Regions from separate parts of the Streptomyces sp. NPDC055632 genome, predicted to be linked through region 1. Evidence: riboswitches for the same ligand, from Rfam matches in the RefSeq annotation. Region 1 holds a riboswitch; the other holds the start of a gene.

Region 1 (5,019 bases):
CAGTCAGTGAGAACGAGCGGTGCGGCCATGGGCCGTTCGCGGGGTGCTGTCAGAGCATTCGAGTAGCCTTTCCCCGAAGAGAGACACGGGAAACCACTCTCAGGGTGATTATCACTCGGCGTGCCGAGTGTGGCGATCGTTGACGCACCCCGAGTGACTGCCTACCTTCGTGTGGGCAGGTCAAGGACGGAGGGTCGGCGTGATGAGCAGCGCGGACGGTACGGCGGGCAGCTCCCTCGGACGCACGTCCGGGGAGAACGGTCCGTATCCGCTTCACGGCAGAGTGGGCGACTTCGGTACGGAGGCCGGTACGGGCGCGGCGGACGAGGTGATCGGTTACCGCGGCCCCACGGCGTGCGCGGCCGCCGGGATCACCTATCGCCAGTTGGACTACTGGGCGCGCACCGGACTCGTGGAACCGAGCGTGCGGCCCGCGTACGGGTCGGGGACGCAGCGGCTCTACAGCTTCCGTGACGTCGTCGTCCTGAAGATCGTCAAGCGTTTTCTCGACACCGGGGTGGCCCTGCAGAACATCCGGGCCGCGGTGCAGCACCTGCGGGCCCGGGGCTTCCGGGACCTGGAGCGGATGACGCTCATGAGCGACGGGGCCACGGTCTACGAGTGTTCCTCGCCGGACGAGGTCGTCGACCTGCTCCAGGGCGGTCAGGGCGTCTTCGGCATCGCCGTCGGAGTGGTCTGGCGGGACGTGGAGGCGGCGCTCTCGCAGCTCCACGGGGAGCGGGTGGACACCGGCGAGACGCTGGTGGGGCACAACCCCGGTGACGAGCTGGCCCGGCGGCGCCGGGACCGGGCGGTCTGAGCCGGCCCGGGGCCGTCGCGGGGCGTTGTCAGTGGGATGAGGGAGCATCGGGGGCGTGAGAACCGCGCCGACGATCCTGCATCTCGACATGGATGCGTTCTTCGCCGCCGCCGAGCAGGCGGCGAAGCCCAGCCTGCGCGGAAAACCCGTGGTCGTGGGTGGGCTCGGGCCCCGGGGCGTGGTCGCCACCGCGTCGTACGAGGCGCGCCGCTTCGGGGTCCACTCGGCGATGCCGATGGGCCAGGCGCGGCGGCTCGCGCCGAACGCGGCCTATCTCGTGCCGCGCTTCGCCTTCTACCGGTCGATCAGCGAGCAGGTCATGCGGCTGCTCGGGCTGCTGTCCCCGCTCGTGGAGCCCCTCAGCCTCGACGAGGCCTTCGTGGACCTGGAGGCGGGGGGCGTCGCCCACGACACGGCGGGCGCGCGGGCGGCGGGGGAGCGGCTGCGGGCCGACATCCTCGCGACGACCGGGCTCACCGGCTCCGTGGGGCTCGCGGGATCGAAGATGCTCGCGAAGATCGCCTCCGAGCGGGCGAAGCCGGACGGACTCGCCCTCATAGAGCCGGGCACCGAGCGGGAGCTCCTCGGACCGGAGTCCGTGCGGATCCTGCCCGGGGTCGGACCGGCGACCGGGGAGCACCTGAGGCGGGCCGGTATGACGACCGTGTCCGACCTCGCGGAAGCGGGCGAGGACGAGCTCGTACGGCTCCTCGGGCGGGCGCACGGGGCCTCGCTGTACCGGATGGCCCAGGGGCACGACGACCGGCCCGTGGTGGCCGAGCGGGACGCCAAGTCCGTCTCCGTCGAGGACACCTTCGCCGTGGACCTGCACGACCGGGTGCGGATCCGGGGCGAGGTCGAGCGGCTCGCGGAGCGGTGCGTGGAGCGGCTGCGGGCGTCGGGGCACTCGGGGCGGACGATCGTCCTGAAGGTGCGGAGGTTCGACTTCTCGACGCTGACCCGCTCCGAGACGCTGCGGGGGCCGACGGACGCGCTCGGGGTCGTGCGGGAGGCGGCGGGACGGCTGCTCGACTCCGTGGACACCACCGGGGGCGTGCGGCTGCTCGGGGTGGGGGTGAGCGGGCTCGCGGACTACACGCAGGAGGACCTGTTCGCCCAGGCGGAGCCGGCGGGGGAGCGGGGCGAGGAGGGTGCCGCCCCTGCGGTGCCGGCGGCCGAGGCTGCCGAGCCGGCCGGACCCGTCGCGGCCGCCGAGCGGCACTGGGCGCCCGGGCACGACGTGCGGCACGCGGTCCACGGGGCCGGGTGGGTGCAGGGGAGCGGGCTCGGCCGGGTCACGGTGCGGTTCGAGGAGCCGGGATCGGCGCCGGGGCGGGTGCGGACGTTCGCCGTGGACGACCCGGAGCTGACGACGGGAGAGGCGTTGCCGCTGGTGCGGGAGCGGGGGCCGAGTGCGGGTTTGCCCGTGGAGGGTGCCGCAGTGCCGCCTGCCGCGGTCCGTGGGGGTGCGCCCGGCCCTGCGGCCGGGCCGGGTTCCCACCCGCACCACCCGTGACGGTGGGTGGGCCGGGGTGCGGGTCTTCCCGTGGGTGGTTCCGCACCGTCGGGGGCTGCGGACCGTGGCGCCGGGTGGGGCTTTCGTACGGTCGTGGGCCGGCTTTCGGTCAGGCGCCCTCCTGGCCCGCCAGGCGGCCGAAGTCCTTGTCCGGGGCGTCCGCCGGGGGCGGGGGGAGCGCGAGGCTGTAGTGGCGGTAGAGCTGGAGTTCCTGCTCCGGGGAGAGGTGGCGGCCCACGCCGAAGTCCGGGGCGTCCTTGATGAGGGCGCGTTCGAACGGGACGTGGAGGCCGTCGTCGAGCAGGTCGCTCGGCTCCAGGGGGACGAAGGCGTCCCGGCTGAACAGGCCGGTGCGGACCGCGGCCCACTCCGGGACGCCCGTCGCGTCGTCCAGGTACACCTCGTCGACGGTTCCGATCTTGTGTCCGTTCCGGTCGTACGCCTTGCGGCCGATCAGGCTGCGCGGATCGATGTCGGTCTGCACGGTCCCTCCAACTGGTCGCAACTCCTCTACCCCCTACCAAAGTGCACATCCGGGATGTCGGCCACTTGAGCGAAGGGAGTCTCAACCGCGCTGGTAGGCTGGGCGTGGCTGTCGACCCCGTGCGGGAGAGTCCCCCGGAGAAACCTTCCGGTGGGCGCCGAAGGAGCAAATCCTCCCCGGAATCTCTCAGGCCCCTGTACCGCGCGGACGAGGTCACTCTGGAAAGCAGAGCGGATGTCCGACGGCATGCGCTCTCACCGACGGTGAAAGCCGGCGTGCCGCGAGGCGTGCCGGTGAAACTCTCAGGTTGAGATGACAGAGGGGGAGGCCGTCCGGGTACCCGCGCCGTGGTGCCCCTCGCAGGTCGTGACGACCAGGAGGCCTCCGTACATGACCGCCAACCGCATTCCGCTCTCCGAGCTCGAGCAGGGCATCCCGTTCGAGCAGCGGCACATCGGGCCCGACGCCGAGGCCCGGGCCAAGATGCTCGCCCAGGTCGGTTACGGCTCGCTCGACGAGCTCACGGCCGCCGCGGTGCCGGACGTGATCAAGAACGCCGAGGCGCTGGGCCTGCCGGCCGCGCGCACCGAGGCCGAGGTGCTCGCCGAGCTGCGCGCGCTCGCCGACCGCAACCAGGTCCTCGCGCCGATGATCGGCCTTGGCTACTACGGCACCTTCACCCCGCCGGTGATCCTCCGGAACGTGATGGAGAACCCCGCCTGGTACACGGCCTACACGCCGTACCAGCCGGAGATCTCCCAGGGCCGTCTGGAGGCCCTGCTGAACTTCCAGACGATGGTCGCCGACCTGACCGGCCTGCCCACCTCCGGCGCCTCCCTGCTCGACGAGGGCACCGCCGCCGCCGAGGCCATGGCGCTGTCCCGCCGCGTCGGCAAGGTGAAGAAGGGCGTCTTCCTGATCGACGCCGACGCCCTGCCGCAGACGATCGCCGTCATCGAGACCCGCGCCGAGCCGACCGGCGTCGAGGTCGTCGTCGCCGACCTGAGCGAGGGCATCCCGGCCGAGATCGCCGAGCGCGGCGTCTTCGGCGTGCTGATCCAGTACCCCGGAGCCTCCGGTGCGGTCCGTGACATCAAGCCGCTGATCGACGCGGCCCACGAGCTCGGCGCGATCGTCACCGTCGCCGCCGACCTGCTCGCCCTCACCCTGCTCACCTCGCCCGGCGAGCTCGGCGCCGACATCGCCGTCGGCACCACCCAGCGCTTCGGCGTCCCGATGGGCTTCGGCGGCCCGCACGCCGGTTACATGGCCGTCCAGGACAAGCACGCCCGCTCCCTGCCCGGCCGCCTCGTGGGCGTCTCCGTCGACGCCGACGGCAACCGCGCCTACCGCCTGGCCCTCCAGACCCGCGAGCAGCACATCCGCCGCGAGAAGGCCACCAGCAACATCTGTACCGCGCAGGTGCTGCTCGCCGTCATGGCCGGCATGTACGCCGTCTACCACGGCCCCGAGGGCCTCAAGGGCATCGCGCTCCGCACCCACCGGTACGCCGCGATCCTCGCCGCCGGTCTGCGCGCCGGGGGCGTCGAGCTGACCGGGGACGTCTTCTTCGACACCCTCACCGCCCGCGTGCCCGGCAAGGCCGACGAGGTCGTCGCCGCCGCCCGCGAGGCCGGCGTCAACCTCCACCGCGCCGACGCCGACCACGTGTCGGTCTCCTGCGACGAGACCACCACGCGCGAGCAGCTCGCCGCCGTCTGGGCCGCCTTCGGCGTCACCGCCGACGTCGAGGCCCTGGACGCCGCCACCGAGGACGCGCTGCCCGCCGGTCTGCTGCGCTCCGACGCGTACCTGACCCACCCGGTCTTCCACGCGCACCGCTCCGAGACCTCGATGCTGCGCTACCTGCGCCGCCTCGCGGACCGCGACTACGCGCTCGACCGCGGCATGATCCCGCTCGGCTCCTGCACGATGAAGCTGAACGCGACCACCGAGATGGAGCCGGTGACCTGGCCCGAGTTCGGCCAGATCCACCCCTTCGCCCCGGTCGAGCAGGCCCAGGGCTACGTCACGCTCATCACCGAGCTGGAGGAGCGCCTCGCCGAGGTCACCGGCTACGACAAGGTGTCGATCCAGCCCAACGCCGGTTCGCAGGGTGAGCTGGCCGGCCTCCTCGCCGTCCGCGCCTACCACCGGGCCAACGGCGACGAGCAGCGCACCGTCTGCCTCATCCCGTCC
Region 2 (5,019 bases), on a different contig from region 1:
CGGATTCAGCCAGACGCCCCAGCGGTCGGGGTAGAGGGCGCGGGCGATCTCGCGGCCGGTGACGCGCTCGTGGGCGCGGTTCCAGCCGGAGGCGGCGAGCTCCTGGTCGGAGGTGACGCAGGGCGCGTAGCCGAAGCCGTCGACCTCCATGTTCCCGTACTGGGCGTCGGGCGAGCCGGGCGAGCCCTGCCAGAGCAGCATCCGGAGCTCGCCGTCGGCGAGGGCGTGCAGCAGCCGCTCGTACGCGTCGTAGCGTCCGGGTGCCACCTGGCGCAGCATGTGCTCGATCTGACCGGTCGCAGCGGTGCCTGACGCACTCACCCTGGGTCCCGCCCCTCTTCCGTCCACCACGTCTGTGCGGCCACCGGGTCAGGTGCGGCCGTCGAGTCAGTTCAGCTTAGGGCCTGCCCGGCGGGTCAGGGCCGGACAGACCGCGGCGTCCGGCAGGCCCCGAACGGGGTGCCGCTCACACGGCGGCGCGCTGGTAGAAGGGGCGGACCCGGTCCACCATCCAGTCGCCCACCGGGTCCTGCGCCATGTCGAGCAGGATCAGGTTGACCGGCCAGGCGACCTCGACGCGGCCGAGGGCCCGGCCGAGGGCGTCCAGGGGCGCGGTGCGGTCGGCGCCCTCCCAGCGGGAGAGCTGGACGCCGATGAAGAGGGCCGGTTCGGTGCCCTCGACGCTGGCGAGGGCCCGGCGGGCGCTGGTGACGACGCCGGTGGCCTCGAACTCGGCGGAGGCGGCGGCGAGGAAGTCGACGGGGTCGTCCTGCCAGTCGGGCTCGAAGAGCCGGACGCGGCCGCCGGACGCGGGACCGTCGAGCGGGGTCCGGCCGACGCGGCAGAGCTCGGCGACGGCGGGCGGGGGCAGCGGGACGCCGACGGTGCCGCCGGGGTTCACGGCGATGCCGAGCTGCGGGGGCAGGCCGCGGGCGAAGTCGCGGGCGGGGGCGACGGCGAAGGACATGTGGTCGCCGGCGCAGGCGCGGAACTGCTGCTCGGAGCTGAAGACGGGCACGTAGGCCGCGCCGTCGATCTCCATGGTGGCGAGGTCCAGGTCGGTGCTGTCGGGGCCGCCGCCGTTGGGCAGGGGGATCCAGACCGGGCTGCGGCCCAGCACCTCGACGAGGCGGCCGCCCGCCTCGGGATTGCCGAGCGAGGCGGCGAGGACCTCTTCGAGCTCGTTGCCCGGCCACGTCACGTCCACGGTCCCACTCCCCTTCTCCGCACGGCCTGCCGTACCCGGCCGCCCGGCAGCACCCTAACGCCGCCCCGGCGCCGCCGTGGCCGGAAGAGAAGGGTACGAGCGCCCCGGACGCGCCGTGAGGGGGGGTCAGGCCGTCTCCCCGAAGGTGATCGTCCGGAGGGTGTCGGCGGCCTCCCGGTCGAGCAGGGTCGCCGAGGCGCAGCCGTGCGGGAGCCGGCCGGTCTCGGCGGCCCGCAGCAGCCGGCCGACCGCGCGCCGGTGCCGGGCGAAGGCGTACGCGGAGACGCCCCGGCCCCGGGCGTGCTGCCCGGCCCTCGCGGTGTCCGGGGTGACGTCGAGGAGGACCAGGTGCAGGTCGCTCCCCCGGCGGCGGGCCTCGCGGGCGAGCCAGCCGCGCACCCAGGACTGGGTGCCGCAGTCGTGCACGACCACGCTCGCGCCGGAGCGCAGGGCGCGGCGCAGCCCGGCGTAGTGCGCGATCCGGACCAGGGGGCGGTAGAGGGCGTACGGCAGGAGGCGGGGCATCCGGGCCTCCCAGCGCTCCCGGGCGTCCTGGGAGTCGATGCCCCGGCCCCCGGCGGTCCGCTTCATCAGGGTGGACTTGCCGCTGCCGGGCAGCCCGGAGACGACCACGAGGTCCCCGGCCGCGAACACCAGGGCGCGGGGGCCCCGGCCGCCGCGCTCGCGCAGGTCCCGCAGGGTCCGGCCCCGTCTCCGGGTCCGGGCGCGGGCCCGTGGGGACGGTATGCCGGTACTCGTCGCATACGTACCGGTGTGCTGGAACGTCATCGCTGTCTCCCCCTGACGGGCCTCAGGAGACCCTTCCCAAGAAGTGTAAAGAAACGGTAATGGGGCACAAGCGATTTGCCGCGCCGACACCGCGTGCAATGATGTGCGCGCCAGGCGCCCACGGTCGCCTGTACAACCGCATACCGGCCGTTCGAATCCGCGCGGGAGAGTTCCGGACCACGGAGTGGGTGACCACCCGGTGCGTCCGGGCGCCGAAGGAGCAAGACCCTCCCTTGAATCTCTCAGGCCCCGTACCGCGTGGATGAGGCAGATCTGAAAAGCGGGACACCCAGTGTCCCCACCCAAGGTGCAAGCCGGGCTCTCGGTGACGAGGTGCCCCCGGTGAACCTCTCAGGTTCCATGACAGATGGGGAGGACGTCCTCGCCCGTCATGCCTTCGTCACCGATCACGCCCTTGGGACCCGGGAGCCACCCCATGACCTCTGCCCCCCGCCTGACCGCCCTCGATGCCCTGCATCGTTCGCTGGGCGCGACCATGACCGACTTCGCCGGCTGGGACATGCCGCTGCGGTACGGCAGCGAGCGCGACGAGCACAACGCGGTCCGCACCCGGGCCGGCCTCTTCGACCTCTCCCACATGGGCGAGATCACCGTCACCGGGCCGCAGGCCGTCGAGCTGCTCGACTTCGCCCTGGTCGGCAACATCTCCACGGTGGGCACGGGCCGCGCCCGGTACACGATGATCTGTCGCGAGGACGGCGGCATCCTGGACGACCTGATCGTCTACCGCCTGGGCGAGACCGAGTACATGGTCGTCGCCAACGCCTCCAACGCCCAGACCGTCCTGGACGCCCTCACCGAGCGCGCCGCCGGCTTCGACGCCGAGGTCCGCGACGACCGCGACGCGTACGCCCTGATCGCGGTCCAGGGCCCGGAGTCCCCCGGCATCCTGAAGTCGGTCACCGACGCCGACCTGGACGGCCTGAAGTACTACGCCGGCCTGCCGGGCACGGTCGCGGGCGTGCCCGCGCTGATCGCCCGCACCGGCTACACCGGCGAGGACGGCTTCGAGCTCTTCCTGAAGCCGGAGCACGCCGAGGGCGTGTGGAGGGCGCTGACCGGGGCGGGCGAGGGCGTCGGCCTGATCCCCTGCGGCCTGTCCTGCCGCGACACGCTCCGCCTGGAGGCGGGCATGCCGCTGTACGGCCACGAGCTGACCACCTCCCTGACCCCCTTCGACGCCGGTCTCGGCCGGGTCGTGAAGTTCGAGAAGACGACCAATGGGGGCCGCTTCGTCGGCCGCGAGGCCCTGGAGAAGGCCGCCGAGCGCGCCGAGACCGCCCCGCCGCGCAGGCTGGTCGGCCTGATCGCCGAGGGCCGCCGGGTCCCGCGCGCCGGGTTCTCCGTCGTCAAGGACGGCGAGGTCGTCGGCGAGGTCACCTCCGGGGCCCCGTCCCCGACCCTCGGAAAGCCGATCGCGATGGCGTACGTGGACGCGGCGCACGCGGAGCCCGGCGCCCAGGGTGTAGGTGTGGACATCCGGGGCACCCACGAGCCGTACGAGGTCGTGGCGCTGCCGTTCTACAAGCGCCGGAAGTGACGCGTCCGTCCCACTCCGCGTCTCACCCCGCAAGACCGACGTTCATCAGCACTCCCCCGATCCAGGAGAATCAGGTCATGAGCAACCCCCAGCAGCTGCGGTACACCAAGGAGCACGAGTGGCTGTCGGACGCCGAGGACGGCGTCGCGACCGTCGGCATCACGGAGTTCGCGGCCAACGCGCTCGGTGACGTCGTCTACGCCCAGCTCCCCGAGGTCGGCGACACCGTCACCGCGGGCGAGACCTGCGGCGAGCTGGAGTCGACGAAGTCCGTGAGCGACCTGTACTCCCCCGTCTCGGGTGAGGTCGTCGCCGCCAACCAGGACGTGGTGGACGACCCGTCGCTGGTGAACACGGCTCCGTTCGAGGGTGGCTGGCTGTTCAAGGTGCGCGTCGCGGGTGAGCCGGACGACCTGCTCACCGCCGACGAGTACGCCGCGTTCTCCGCCGGGAACTGAGACCGGGCCCGAGACCCCTTAGGGATCGATTCATGTCGCTTCTGAACACTCCCCTCCACGAGCTGGACCCCGACGTCGCCGCCGCCGTCGACGCCGAGCTCCGCCGTCAGCAGTCCACCCTCGAGATGATCGCCTCGGAGAACTTCGCTCCGGTCGCGGTCATGGAGGCGCAGGGCTCCGTCCTCACCAACAAGTACGCCGAGGGCTACCCGGGCCGCCGCTACTACGGCGGCTGCGAGCACGTCGACGTGGCCGAGCAGATCGCCATCGACCGGATCAAGGACCTGTTCGGCGCCGAGTACGCCAACGTCCAGCCGCACTCCGGCGCCTCCGCGAACCAGGCCGCCCTCTTCGCGATCGCCCAGCCGGGCGACACGATCCTGGGCCTGGACCTGGCGCACGGCGGCCACCTCACCCACGGCATGCGCCTGAACTTCTCCGGCAAGCAGTTCGACGTGGTCGCGTACCACGTGGACGAGGCCGGTCTGGTCGACATGGCCGAGGTCGAGAGCCTCGCCAAGGAGCACCGCCCGAAGGTGATCATCGCGGGCTGGTCGGCCTACCCGCGCCAGCTGGACTTCGCGGAGTTCCGCCGGATCGCGGACGAGGTCGGCGCCTACCTGTGGGTCGACATGGCCCACTTCGCGGGCCTGGTCGCCGCCGGTCTGCACCCGAACCCGGTCGAGCACGCGGACGTGGTGACCTCCACCACGCACAAGACGCTCGGCGGCCCGCGCGGCGGCATCATCCTGGCGAAGAAGGAGTTCGCGAAGAAGCTGAACTCCTCCGTCTTCCCGGGCTTCCAGGGCGGCCCCCTGGAGCACGTGATCGCGGCCAAGGCCGTCTCCTTCAAGGTCGCGGCCTCGGAGGAGTTCAAGGAGCGCCAGCAGCGCACCCTGGACGGCGCCCGGATCATCGCCGAGCGCCTGGTCCAGGACGACGTGAAGGCCCACGGCGTCTCGGTCCTGTCCGGCGGCACGGACGTGCACCTGCTCCTGGTCGAC

What was found. A riboswitch is a leader RNA that binds a small molecule or an ion and turns the genes downstream of it on or off. The one in region 1 is predicted to bind glycine.
Region 2: linked by a shared signal. The riboswitch ahead of gcvT (glycine cleavage system aminomethyltransferase GcvT) and the one ahead of gcvP (aminomethyl-transferring glycine dehydrogenase) in region 1 are both predicted to bind glycine.

Annotation. Positions count from the first base shown of each region.
Region 1 is NZ_JBSHHY010000027.1:8,340-13,358, forward strand. Features, by position in the region: gene ACWGSR_RS27845 (bifunctional nuclease family protein) at 1-10, shown strand, start outside; gene ACWGSR_RS27850 (MerR family transcriptional regulator) at 203-820, shown strand; gene ACWGSR_RS27855 (DNA polymerase IV) at 876-2,336, shown strand; gene ACWGSR_RS27860 (PRC-barrel domain-containing protein) at 2,446-2,820, opposite strand; glycine riboswitch at 2,933-3,032, shown strand; gene gcvP (aminomethyl-transferring glycine dehydrogenase) at 3,211-5,019, shown strand, end outside.
Region 2 is NZ_JBSHHY010000034.1:2,469-7,487, forward strand. Features, by position in the region: gene ACWGSR_RS30770 (enhanced serine sensitivity protein SseB C-terminal domain-containing protein) at 1-321, opposite strand, end outside; gene ACWGSR_RS30775 (enhanced serine sensitivity protein SseB) at 467-1,207, opposite strand; gene ACWGSR_RS30780 (AAA family ATPase) at 1,334-1,996, opposite strand; glycine riboswitch at 2,149-2,263, shown strand; gene gcvT (glycine cleavage system aminomethyltransferase GcvT) at 2,433-3,557, shown strand; gene gcvH (glycine cleavage system protein GcvH) at 3,635-4,015, shown strand; gene ACWGSR_RS30795 (serine hydroxymethyltransferase) at 4,048-5,019, shown strand, end outside.